4 regions of the Paenibacillus amylolyticus genome follow, and region 2 is predicted to be linked to each of the others. Evidence: riboswitches for the same ligand, from Rfam matches in the RefSeq annotation. Region 2 holds a riboswitch; each other region holds the start of a gene.
The links. Region 2 has a riboswitch for thiamine pyrophosphate ahead of V6668_RS02350 (ABC transporter substrate-binding protein). Riboswitches for the same ligand answer to the same signal wherever they lie in the genome.
Positions count from the first base shown of each region.

Region 1: it holds a riboswitch for thiamine pyrophosphate, as region 2 does, so the genes downstream of both, V6668_RS17690 (thiamine phosphate synthase) here and V6668_RS02350 (ABC transporter substrate-binding protein) in region 2, are expected to answer to the same signal.
Region 3: it holds a riboswitch for thiamine pyrophosphate, as region 2 does, so the genes downstream of both, V6668_RS04635 (ABC transporter ATP-binding protein) here and V6668_RS02350 (ABC transporter substrate-binding protein) in region 2, are expected to answer to the same signal.
Region 4: it holds a riboswitch for thiamine pyrophosphate, as region 2 does, so the genes downstream of both, thiC (phosphomethylpyrimidine synthase ThiC) here and V6668_RS02350 (ABC transporter substrate-binding protein) in region 2, are expected to answer to the same signal.

Region 1 covers NZ_CP145892.1:3,986,363-3,989,498, forward strand. Annotated here, with positions in the region: gene thiO (glycine oxidase ThiO) at 1-689, opposite strand, end outside; gene V6668_RS17690 (thiamine phosphate synthase) at 707-1,369, opposite strand; TPP riboswitch at 1,596-1,705, opposite strand; gene V6668_RS17695 (ABC-F family ATP-binding cassette domain-containing protein) at 1,781-3,136, opposite strand, start outside.
Region 2 covers NZ_CP145892.1:487,796-490,931, reverse strand. Annotated here, with positions in the region: gene V6668_RS02360 (VOC family protein) at 1-192, shown strand, start outside; gene V6668_RS02355 (NAD(P)-dependent oxidoreductase) at 210-965, shown strand; TPP riboswitch at 1,111-1,223, shown strand; gene V6668_RS02350 (ABC transporter substrate-binding protein) at 1,445-2,485, shown strand; gene V6668_RS02345 (thiamine-binding protein) at 2,710-3,000, shown strand; gene V6668_RS02340 (ABC transporter permease) at 3,000-3,136, shown strand, end outside.
Region 3 covers NZ_CP145892.1:1,017,722-1,020,857, forward strand. Annotated here, with positions in the region: gene V6668_RS04630 (ABC transporter permease) at 1-431, opposite strand, end outside; gene V6668_RS04635 (ABC transporter ATP-binding protein) at 421-1,185, opposite strand; TPP riboswitch at 1,343-1,445, opposite strand; gene V6668_RS04640 (radical SAM/SPASM domain-containing protein) at 1,663-2,538, shown strand; gene V6668_RS04645 (pectate lyase) at 2,886-3,136, shown strand, end outside.
Region 4 covers NZ_CP145892.1:754,548-757,683, reverse strand. Annotated here, with positions in the region: gene thiC (phosphomethylpyrimidine synthase ThiC) at 1-1,288, opposite strand, end outside; TPP riboswitch at 1,677-1,790, opposite strand; gene V6668_RS03520 (IclR family transcriptional regulator) at 1,940-2,683, opposite strand; gene V6668_RS03515 (alpha/beta hydrolase) at 3,043-3,136, shown strand, end outside.

The DNA of each region.
Region 1 (3,136 bases), 3.4 Mb from region 2:
AGATTCACATGTCTCATCAACTCTTCACTCTGTAATCCAGCCGCTATAATGACATGTTTGCATTTCATCTCACCGATCGATGTGGTGATTCCCTGCACGCCGTGTTCGTTTGCTTGCACACGTATATCCTGTATGTCCTCCATAACCCGTGCTCCCAATGCTTGAGCGGATTCAGCATATGCCTTCGTTAGATGGACTGGAAGAATCTCACTCTCGTAAGGTCTGTAATAGGCTCCATACGTATCTCTGTTAAGCCATGATGCCTCCTGTTGCACAACGGAACGATCCCACCACACCTCATCAGCAGAATCAGACAACGCAAACTTCCGATTGTCCTTGTAACTACTTAATTCACTGTATGAACGAAAAGGAGTTAGGAATCCCTGACGTTGCAGACCAACCTCTACCTTGCTGAGTGTAGCCATTAGCACCTGTTGCTCGATAAGTAACTGTCTACTCTGCCTGGCGAGCTTAGCCATCAAAGGATGAGCAAAATCCTCACTATCTGCCGCCAGCATTCCAGCCGCCGCACAAGAAGTGCCTCCCGCAATCACCGAACGCTCCAGCAACAGCACATCCTGTCCACGGGAAGCAAGCTCATACGCAATGGCACAACCAACAACGCCTCCTCCTACAATAATCGTTTCTGCATGAATTTTATCCGGTTTATCAGTAACGATCTCTTTCATCCTCTCATCTCCTTGATTCAGCGCCTCAGACTTTCTGTAGCCACGATAGACTGCCTTAATAATGCAGCCGCCCGATCCGGGGAATCACTCGCCCATACATTCGAGATCACAGCGACTCCCTGTGCGCCTGCAGAGCGAATAGCGTGAATGTTTCCCGGTTCGATGCCCCCAATCGCCATGACAGGAATGGAGACACCAGAGCACACTTCAGCCAGAGCATATAATCCTCTTGGTTCAAGATCAGGCTTACTGTTGGTTGAGTAGACATGCCCGAAGAAAAGGTAATCGGCTCCCCGTTCTTCAGCGATTTTTGCCTCATCGATTGAATGAACAGATACACCCAGACGAATTCGCTGGATATTGCTTATAACAGCAGGGTTGTAGTTACGTATAGCCTCTTGCCCCCAATGTACACCGCCATAGATGTCATTCTGTGATGGCAGTTCTGAACCATTGATAACGATGCGACAAGACGGAACGCCAACACCACGCAGACTTTCAGCCCAACCGATCTTTTGTTGCCACGAGAGTTGTTTCTCTCGTATATGGATGTAGTCCACCCATGGCCAAACGTCCTTTGCAACTTTTACAAAAGATGCTTGATTCCCTACACCCGTAGATACAACATGCAGTTCAAATGATCCGTGTACACGTTCATGAGAAATTACCGTACTTTTCATCTCCTTCCATGCGTGAATGCTATGAAAACACAAAAAAGCCACTCCCGTAGGGGAGTGGCTGCGTATTAATTATAGGACCAGATGACTGACTGATACATACAGTTCATTTCGTGCAATAAAGCTATAGACCTTATAGCCATAACGTTATACACGCAACTGCATGTTTCAATTTACTAAGCAAGACGGTTGAATTCTTTCGAATTGCCGTTTGCTCACGTCATTCACTGAAACGCGCTCGCCACTTCCCTACGCTGGTATGATCCAGATCAGGTGCAAAGGGTCCGGAATCGCATTCTTCCATCTCAGCCACATCGTGCGGCCCCCCTAGTGTTCATATGAAGTTGTAGCCTATGTTACCATAGAAGGATTTTTTTGTCACCGTTCATTTCTATTAAGCGTTGCTTGAATTGTCTAGTTTTTCTCAGACCATTCTTCAACATTCCATGTTTTGGTAACCCAACCCTCGTAGAAATCAGGTTCATGAGATACCAGCAACACCGTTCCCTTGAATTCTTGCAAGGCACGCTGTAACTCAGCTTTAGCTGTGACATCCAAATGGTTCGTCGGCTCATCGAACAGAATCCAGTTGCTTTCACGCATCAAGAGTTTGCATAGACGAACCTTGGCTTGCTCTCCACCACTCAGCATGTTAAGCGGACGGGTAATGTGCTCATTTTTCAACCCGCAGCGAGCGAGATGACCCCGGACTTCATTTTGGGTCAAATGTGAAAACTCATTCCACACATCCTCAATAGGCGTGATATTCCCAGCACGAACTTCCTGCTCAAAATAGGCCGTTTCGAGATAATCTCCCAAGAAAGTCTTTCCACTGAGTGGAGATATTTTTCCCAGGATGGTTTTCAGCAGAGTTGATTTACCCACACCATTACAACCTACGATGGCAATTTTTTCACCACGTTCAATTGTCATTGTCATTTTAGGCAGCAAAGGATACGTATATCCAATTTCAAAATCAATGCCCTCAAAGACCGTTTTGCTGCTCGCGCGGGCATCCTTGAATTTGAACGTTGGTTTGGCCGCTTCATCTGGACGATCAATACGTTCAATTCTGTCCAGTTGCTTCTCCCGGCTCTTCGCTCGACCAGAAGTTGAAGCACGTGCCTTGTTACGCTGAATGAAATCTTCCTGTTTCTTGATGTACTCTTGCTGTTTCTCGTACGCATCAATATGCTGGGCTTTATTCATATCAGCCATCTCAAGGAACTTGTTATAGTTCGCTGCATATCGCGTTAATTTGGCAAATTCCAAATGATAAATGACATTTACGACTTCATTCATGAATTCCGTGTCATGGGAGATTAACAGAAACGCGTGCGGGTAGTCCTTCAGGTAACGTGACAACCATTCAATGTGTTCTACATCCAGATAGTTGGTCGGCTCATCCAGCAAAAGAGCTGTAGGTTTCTCGAGCAGAAGCTTGGCAAGAAGCACCTTGGTACGTTGCCCACCACTTAGAGCTGCGACATCCCGATCAAGACCAATTGCGGACAAACCAAGACCATTGGCCATCTCTTCCACTTTTACGTCAATCAGATAAAAATCGCCCTGTTCCAGTTGTTCCTGAATATCGCCCATTTCTTCCAGCAACTGCTCCAGCTTATCTGGATCTGCATCTGCCATCTGGTCCGTAATATTCATCATTTCTTTTTCTAATTCAAGCAACGGAAGGAATGCATCCTTAAGCACGTCACGAATAGTTTTGCCTGGGGTAAGCTTCGTGTGCTGATCCAGATATCCATAACGTAC
Region 2 (3,136 bases):
GACAAGCTGCCTTCCGAAGGTACGGTGCACCATTTTGCGATCCACGTGGATGATCTTGATTCTGAGTACAAACGCATTCAATCCACCGAAGCCGAATTTATCGACGGAGAGATTATTACACTGCCTAACGGTTACCGCTATTTCTTCATCTATGGACCTGAAAAGGAATGGATTGAGTTCTTCCAGCGCTAAGAATTGGAGCTGATTTCATGAACATTTTAATTACTGGCGCAGCCGGAAAAATTGGACGTGACTTGTCCCAACATTTGTCAGAGGCATTTCACCTGCGACTAACGGATTTAAATATCGACAGACTGCATACGTATCAAGGGACCGGCCATGAGATCATGACACTGGATGTGACAGACCCCGAAGCCTGTCAGCATGCTTGCGAAGGCATGGATGTGGTTGTACATCTGGCGGGAGATCCTTCCCCGAATGCCGGATTTTATGAATCGTTGTTGGACATCAATATCAAAGGTACATTTAATGTATTCCGTGCAGCTAAAGACCAAGGTGTACGAAGAGTCATTCTTGCAAGCAGTGCACAGACGACTGAGGGGTATCCCATTGATGCTCAAGTCTATCCGGACATGCCAACACGCCCACGGAATTTGTACGGGGTTAGCAAATGTTTTGGAGAATCGCTCGCTTCCTATTTTGCGTATACCGAAGGTTTACAAAGTGTTGCGGTACGTATAGGTGCATATGATGATTTTCAACCGGACGGACCAGTGCTGGAGGCAAGGGATATGAGCGCGTATATTAGTCCGGCTGACTTGTGCGATTTGATGTTCAAAGCAATTACAACTACAGATCTGGAGCCCTTCACCATACTGCATGGGATCTCGAATAATCGGTTTAAACGATTAAATCTGGAAACCACTCAGAAACAGGTAGGTTATGACCCAAAATCCGATGCTTTTGCACTCAGTCAGATTGCCTTATATGATTCCCCACGATAATTATTGAAAATAACACATCCAAACAGGCTGTTATACATATGTATAACGGCCTGTTTGATAACTTATACGTGTCCCTATCCAGTTCATGACTGGACAGGTCCTACCCTCTGGCCTATAATTACACCTAAGTAATGCCCGTAACTTCATAGTTTCCCAGGGGAGTCGGAATTGGCCGGCTGAGAGTGTATCCCACCAAGATACTAACCCTTAGACCTGATCTGGATCATGCCAGCGTAGGAATCGGAGTATATCGAAATGGCACAGCCCTATGGCTGAACGCCACCTCTCTAACGCCTGCACGCGTCCCGGAATACGGGACGCTTTTTTAATGTTCTTTTATATAGCCAGAGAGCTAAAAAAAGTGACGTTATCCAGATCTCAACTGGTATAAATCTGTCGATTTATGCAAGATGATTGGATATGAAGCCAAGGAGTACCCCGTGCCAATCGGCCGGACATACCGAAGGAGAGAACCACAGATGAAATGGCGTAAAACGATGGGATTGTTGCTCTTATGCGTGCTTATGGTGACTGTAGCCGCATGTGGTGGCAAAGAAGCTGCCCCAGCTGGGCAGAACGGCAACACAAATACGGAAAGCAGCAACGAAGGTGACACTGCCGCCCTGAAAGATATTAAAGTGGTGCTCGACTGGACACCAAATACGAATCATACAGGCCTGTATGCAGCTGTAGATCAAGGTTTTTATAAAGCCGCAGGCTTGAACGTTGAGATTGTACAACCAGGTGCCGGTGGCGCAGATACAATGGTTGCCTCGAATGAAGTGCCTTTTGGCGTAAGTTATCAGGAGAGTGTAACTCAAGCCCGCACACAGGGTGTTCCATTGGTCTCCATCGCAGCAGTTATTCAGCATAATACATCTGGTTTCGCTGCTCCGGCGGATCGGAATATCAAGTCACCGAAAGATTTTGAAGGTAAAACCTATGGCGGTTGGGGTTCCCCAGTCGAAGAAGCCGTGATGCAATCCATTATGGAAGGCGACGGAGCCGATGTATCCAAAGTGAAAAACATTAACATGGGTGATGCCGACTTTTTCACCGCAGTGAAACGGGATATCGATTTCGCATGGATTTTCTACGCCTGGACAGGTATTGAAGCCGAACTGCGCGGAGAACCGATCGACATGTTATATGTGAAGGATTATTCAGATGCACTGGATTACTACACGCCTGTACTAGTAACAAACGAGCAGACGATCCAAAACGACCCTGAGTTGGTGAAAGCATTCCTGAAAGCCACTTCAGAAGGATATCAATACGCAATTGATCATCCCGAAGACGCAGCAAACATTCTGATCAAGGCCGTACCGGACTTGGATAAAGACTTGGTACTGGCAAGCCAGAAGTGGCTTAGTCCAAAATACACGGATGACGCCCCGCGTTGGGGTGAGCAAAAGCAGGAAGTGTGGCAGAACTACACCGACTGGATGTTTAGCAAAAAACTGCTGGATGAACAGATCGATGTGAGCAAGGCATATACGAACGAGTTTTTACCCCAATAAAATTTCTCATATAAAACGAACTTAATATTTACACGATGACGGAGAGGACAGAAATAACGTGAAAAAGCGAAGCGGTCGCCTTTATCACCGGATTTTCCCTTTAGAGAAAGGGAATCAAAAAAATCTGGGGATAACAGCGATTGGAAGGTTATTCTGTCATCGAAGTGGCAAGTGTAACAGTCATTAGTTCATTTTATTTATCACGAAAGGAGCCGTGATCTCTCATGGCAAGCACACTACTTAGTATTCAGGTTATCCCGAAAACGCCAAATGGCGAGAACTCTTATCCTTACGTTGATCGCGCCATTGAAGTTATTCAGCAATCCGGCCTGAAATATCAGGTGAACGCGCTCGACACCACGATGGAGGGGGAACTAGAGGAACTGCTGGAAGTTGTCCGTAAAATGCACGAGGTACTCGTGGAGGCTGGCAGCCCAAGCATCATCTCCCAGATCAAAATCGCCCATAGCCCTACCGGCTTCAGCATGGATACCCTGACGGAGAAGTATCGCTAATGCCTGCCTATTTCAAAAGTGTATGGCCGCCCATTGTGGCGGTTATTCTCTTTATAGCGATATGGCAGGGAGCCGTCTCCCTCTTCCATATTGAGAAATGGATGCTGCCTGCACCGTCCGACATCGCCCGCGAAGC
Region 3 (3,136 bases), 530 kb from region 2:
ACCACCGCGACTTTGCTCCACAACGTGTAACCAAACCACAAGATAAATACGGGGGACAAGGCGATCAGCGGGATGGTTTGACTGATCACGATGAAGGGATATAGGGCCTTTTCAATCGATCGGTTCATATGCATGCCTGTTGCCAGAGTAATTCCAGTCACTATGGACAAGACAAAACCAACAATAACCTCCATAAAGGTAGCAGGTAGATGGATAGTCAACAGCAGACGACGATGCTCAACCAGTGAGCTTACGATGGCCGTGGGTGCAGGAATGATGAAGGAGGGCACCCATCCCATACGCACAATCACTTCCCAGATCGCCAGTAAAAAGAACATGAGCAGAATAAACAAACCATATTGGGAAAACCATTTCGAGAGCCACTTTGAACACCACGTCCAAACGCTAACCTCAGCTCTATCATTTTGCATGTAATTGTTCCTCCAGTTGTTGCCTCATCTGCACGAGAGCTGGTTCGTAGATCATGTCCGAATGCCTTGGGCGTGGTAAAGGAACCGTCATCTCCCGCAACTGCTGACCTTGCCCCCCTGGAGTTAACAGAATGATACGGTCACTTAACAGCAGGGCTTCCTCGATGTCATGGGTAATGAACAGCACGGTTTGTCCAAAGTCCTCCCACAGCTCCAGCAACCAGCGATGCATTTCTCGTTTGGTTAAGGCGTCGAGTGCACCGAAGGGTTCATCCAGCAACATGAGCTGCCCGCCTGTAAGCAAGGTACGCAGCAATGCCACCCGCTGCCGCATGCCGCCGGATAACTCATCTGGATAGGCCTGCTCATAACCGGACAAGCCGAACCTTGCCAATCCTGCGATGATATCGGCTCGTAGTTTGTCCTTGTCCTGTCGGCCTGGTGCAAGCTCGGCAGGTAGCATGCAGTTCTCCATGACGGTACGCCAGGATAACAGCAGATCTTTCTGCGGCATATAGGCGACTCGTCCGAGCCGTTGTCCTTGCGGGACATCAGCTATATCGATGGTGCCAACGGTTGGCTCATGCAAGCCTGCGAGCAGCTTGAAGAGTGTGCTTTTACCTGATCCGCTGGAGCCGATGAGCGAGACAAATTCTCCTTGTTGAACCTGAAGTGACACATTGACGAGCACAGGGGACTCTTTTTTTTCGGGAAAAGCAAAGCTTACGTTGTGAATGGTTACATGGTTATCCATCTGATCCTCACCCCCTTGATGTCAGACTACTGCAATAACAACGGCATCCTATACTCTGCAAAAGGAACAAAAAAGACCCACCCATTTCCGGAGAAATGAGTGGGTCTGTAAGTTAAATCCGCAATTTATCTTCACATACATGAAAAATTCCGCTTACTAAAAGGCCGCTCCACTTCCCTCCGCTGGTATGATCCAGATCAGGTTCAAAGGGTCCGAATAGTCATATTCGTCTCAGCCGCAAGGCTCCCCTAGTGCAAAAGTTCAAGATATGCAGTTGTGTGTTCAGCATATATCACTTGAACATGAACTGTAAAGAGGCAGCATGATGGAATTCTTGAGATGAACTTGGAGTCAGACCCGAACAACTGAACAATTTACCTGGGCTCCCTAACCCGATATAATAGTGGTGGCGCATATTGGCCGGATCACAAATGCAGGTGGGATTGTTCTCCCTCCTAGGCAGAATGGGGACCCGAGTTGAAAACGTTCAAAAAAGTATATATTGAGATCACGAGTATCTGCAATCTGGCATGCAGCTTCTGTCCGCAGACACAGCGTGCCAAAGGATTCATTGACCCTGAAGTCTTCAACAATATACTGGATCAAGTTAAACCACACACCAATCATATTTATCTACATGTCAAAGGCGAACCCTTGTTGCATCCCAAAATAGATCTGTTGCTCGATTCCGCACATGAGAAGGGACTCAAGGTGAACATTACAACGAATGGTACACTGCTGCCCAAGACTCAGCATAAATTGCTTGGCAAACCAGCGCTGCGGCAGATGAATTTCTCCCTGCACAGTTTCGATGGGCATGAAGGTTCAACAGACCGTGACGGATACCTGCGTCATATTTTGTCCTTTGTACACGAGGCCGTTAAGCACAATGTCATCATCTCATTTCGGTTGTGGAATCTGACACAGGATAACTTCACAAATGCTCAGATGAATCGAAATCGGGAGACCCTTGAAGTATTGGAACGTGAGTTCAATCTGGATTTCCGCATTGAGGAAAAAGTAGTTCCAGGTAGCGGGGTCAAAATTGCCCCGAATGTATACCTGAATCAGGACCATGAGTTCCAGTGGCCAAGTCTGGATGCACCTGAAGATGACGGTAAAGGCTTTTGCCATGCACTTCGCGGTCAGGCAGCTGTGCTTGTAGATGGAACGGTGGTTCCATGCTGTCTCGATGGCGAGGGTGTGATTAACCTGGGTAATGTGCACGAGAAGTCATTCTCGGAGATTATTGAGGGTGAGCGAGCGAACAATCTGGTATATGGCTTCTCCAAGCGGGAAGCTGTGGAAGAGTTGTGTCGAAAGTGCGGTTATCGTAAGAGATTCGGAGCCTGATATTTTATAACAGCAAGCCAGAAGACATTCAAGATCACACATTTGGAGACAAATGTAGTGGTCTTTCTTTGTTATTGGGGATTAAGTGAGGGGTACCAACGTTACAAATGAGCATACCAGAGGTTGATATGAGCATATTGCTTGAGAGACCTAGCATGCAAAAAATGCCGATATGACAGGGATTGTACGATGTCATGATATATCTGATCTAATGATTATTCTAGTTACCTTCCTTATTTGGTAGGATTAGGTTGTGGTTCGGACAGAGGTGCACCTCTGGCGAACTTCCAGTACAAGCCCAGACTGTACACTACCAAAAAACGAGAGAATAAGGGAGGAATAAAGTTATGAAAAAAATGTTGACGTTGTTACTGTCCGCTGGTTTGGTTGCTTCTATATTTGGTGCAGTTCCGGTTGCGGCTGCGCCTACGGTTGTAAATTCAACTATTGTTGTTCCAAAGGGCACGACCTATGATGGTCAAGGCAAAACATTTGTAGCTAATCCTTCCACACTGGGCGACGGATCTCAAGCAGAAAATCAGAAGCCAGTCTTCCGTCTGGAGGCAGGGGCCACGCTCAAAAACGTAAACATTGGATC
Region 4 (3,136 bases), 270 kb from region 2:
CCATCTGCAAGTCCACATTCTCCTTGATCTTATGCATCGGCACATGACCCGGGCCTTCGATCATCACCTGCACATCATGCTTCCATGCGATCTGCGTCAGTTCCCCAAGCGTGGCCAGTTCCGCCATCTGAGCTTCGTCATTCGCATCGTAGATACTGCCTGGACGAAGTCCATCTCCCAGTGAGAACGCCACATCATACCTTTTCATAATCTCGCAGATTTCTTCAAAATGGGTGTACAAAAAATTCTCCTGATGATGCGCAAGGCACCATGCTGCCATAATGGAACCACCCCTAGACACAATACCTGTCATTCGCTTGGCGGTCATGGGGATATAACGCAGCAGTACACCTGCATGAATCGTAAAGTAGTCCACGCCCTGCTCTGCCTGCTCAATGAGTGTGTCACGGTACAACTCCCAGGTCAGCGCTTCCGCTTCGCCATTCACCTTCTCCAGCGCCTGATACAGCGGCACCGTACCAATCGGCACAGGTGAATTGCGGATAATCCATTCCCGGGTGGTATGAATGTTTTTGCCTGTGGACAGATCCATCACCGTATCCGATCCCCATCGTACCGCCCAGGTCATCTTCTCCACCTCTTCCTCAATGGAAGAAGATACAGCAGAGTTACCTATGTTGGCATTGATCTTCACGTGAAAATGACGACCGATCAACATCGGCTCACTCTCCGGGTGATTGATGTTGGATGGCAGAATGGCCCGTCCACTCGCCAGCTCCTGTCTCACAAATTCCGGCTCCACGCCTTCACGAATGGCGGCGAATTCCATCTCAGCCGTAATGACTCCCTGTCTCGCGTAGTGCATCTGAGTCACGCAGCGTTCTGGCTGTGCCCGCAGCGGTTTGCCACGTAATCCGGGGTACTCTTCAGCGCCGGCTCTCTTCCCTCCGGGTTTCAGTCCGTTATCCTCCGGTTTAACTGTACGGCCCTGATAAGCTTCAACATCGCCGCGCTCTGTGATCCAACGTGTGCGCAGGGATGGCAGACCTGCGCGGATATCCGCATGAAATTCGGGATCGGTCATCGGGCCGCTCGTATCGTAGACACGCAGCGGTTCGTTATGCTCCACCCCTTGGGGAGTATTCGTGTCATGAAGGGCTATCTCACGCTCCGGTACAGCAATGTCCGGCCGTGAGCCCTGAATGTAGACTTTGCGGCTGCCCGGAAAGGGCTGGACCCGTCCGGCCGCTCCTGTTTCTTTTTCCACCTGCTGATCGTTATGTCCCTGCTCCGTCGCTTGTTGTCCCGTTTGATTTCCTGTACTCATGTTCGCTTGTCTCCTCCTCAGTGTTCGTCGCTTGTTTGGTTGGTTTGATCATTAGCTCGCTTACGTACCTGTCCCAAATCATGCGCAATGCAGAGAAGAAAGAGCGATCCTACACCAGACCAGGGGAGACACTTTTCATGTACAGTTAACAACAGACGGAGGCTGCCACAGATCATGGATCTATGGTGACTTCTCTCTCATCATCCAAGCCCACTTTTGCAGGTTAGTGAAAAAGAAGCCCATAGAGTCCGCACTATATCGCCCGTTCCCTGTATATAAAAAAGCCGGCCCCCGAAGGAACCGACTTTTATGTCCATCACCAATAATGCACCTTTACGCAGCTCCTTAACAGAGCCCTACAAGGGTCACATCATGTGGTGGTTTGTGGTCATATCGCCGATTACTTCCCTACGCTGGTATGATCCAGATCAGGTGCAAAGGGTCCGGAATCTCATGCGATTCCGTCTCAGTCCGGACAATTCGGACTCCCCCAGTAACGTTAATTAGTTGCAGCTTACATAAGCCGCCGTTCATATTCAATGAAGCTGGCCCCGCTGGGCCGTCCATTACAGAGTAGCGCAACCGGAACATAAAAACAACCTTTATATTCCAAATGATCAAACTCTATTGGAGAAAAAACTTACATCAACATCAGGATAACATGAGCCCCATTTGCGTAGCAGCATCCTTCAACACAGGTGCGTATTCATGCAATGTCTCCTGCGAAAGTCGGCTGACAGGTCCTGAGACCGAGAGGGCAGCTGCAATATTGCCTCTGCGATCCATAATCGGTACAGATACCGCGGCAGCTCCCGGCTCACGTTCCTCGTAACTTGTGGCATATCCGTTATCCCGGATATCTCCCATCTGCGCTAAATACACCGCGGGATCAATAAACACCGGCCATTCCGGCCCGTTCATCAGTTCTTCACGATCCTCGTCCGTGGCAAACGCCATCAGGACTTTGCTGGAAGCCCCCACAGATAGCGGGAGTCTAACACCAACGGGAGCAACTCGGCGGATCGCCTGATCACTTTGCACCGCCTGAATACGAATCCGTTCACTCCCATCACGCAGGTACAGACTCACGGTCTCCCCCAATCGATCTCTCAGTCGCTCCATCGCAGGCAACAGCAGAATAGCGGGATCATCACTGCGGGACATATGAGCTGACAGCTCCCAGATTCGGATGCCAAGTCGGTACTTCTCTGTTGCTGCATCGCGGATCACGAACCCTCGATCCTCCAGCGTAGCCATCAAACGGTGGACTGTACTTTTGTGCAGGCCGATCTGGCTGGCAATTTCGGTGAGTCCCAGATCACTGCGTGTGGTAAAACATAATAATATATCCAGCGCCCGTTCCACAGCCCGGACGGTTAACTTGCGATCTTCCATGGCATAATGCCCTCCTCATGTTTCATCACATGAAACTTGGTTACATAAATTATATGAGAAACGGTCTCATCTGTAAACCAAAAAGAGCCAAAATCAAAATAGGCCAACCTGAAAATTTTTCCTTTTTATAAGACTTAATCCCCTGTAATTTACACACTAAGGTAATGTTACCCATATATCTTAAGAACTATATAACAATTGCGTAACAAATGCCCTCAATCAATTGACTTTGACTATATTGGAACATACGATAATGATATATTACATTAAGATATCGCTCTGAAGCAGGCTCTGAAATCGACGCAATTCTCTTTACATGTCGTTGTTATCTTCAACTGAACTTCAAAGGAGGGGCATTCATGTATCAATCATCCCAGAGCGAAGCCCCGCTGCAAACAAAAGTGTCCGATCTGCCCTCTTCCCTATCACCGAGGCTGATTCGGTTCAAACATA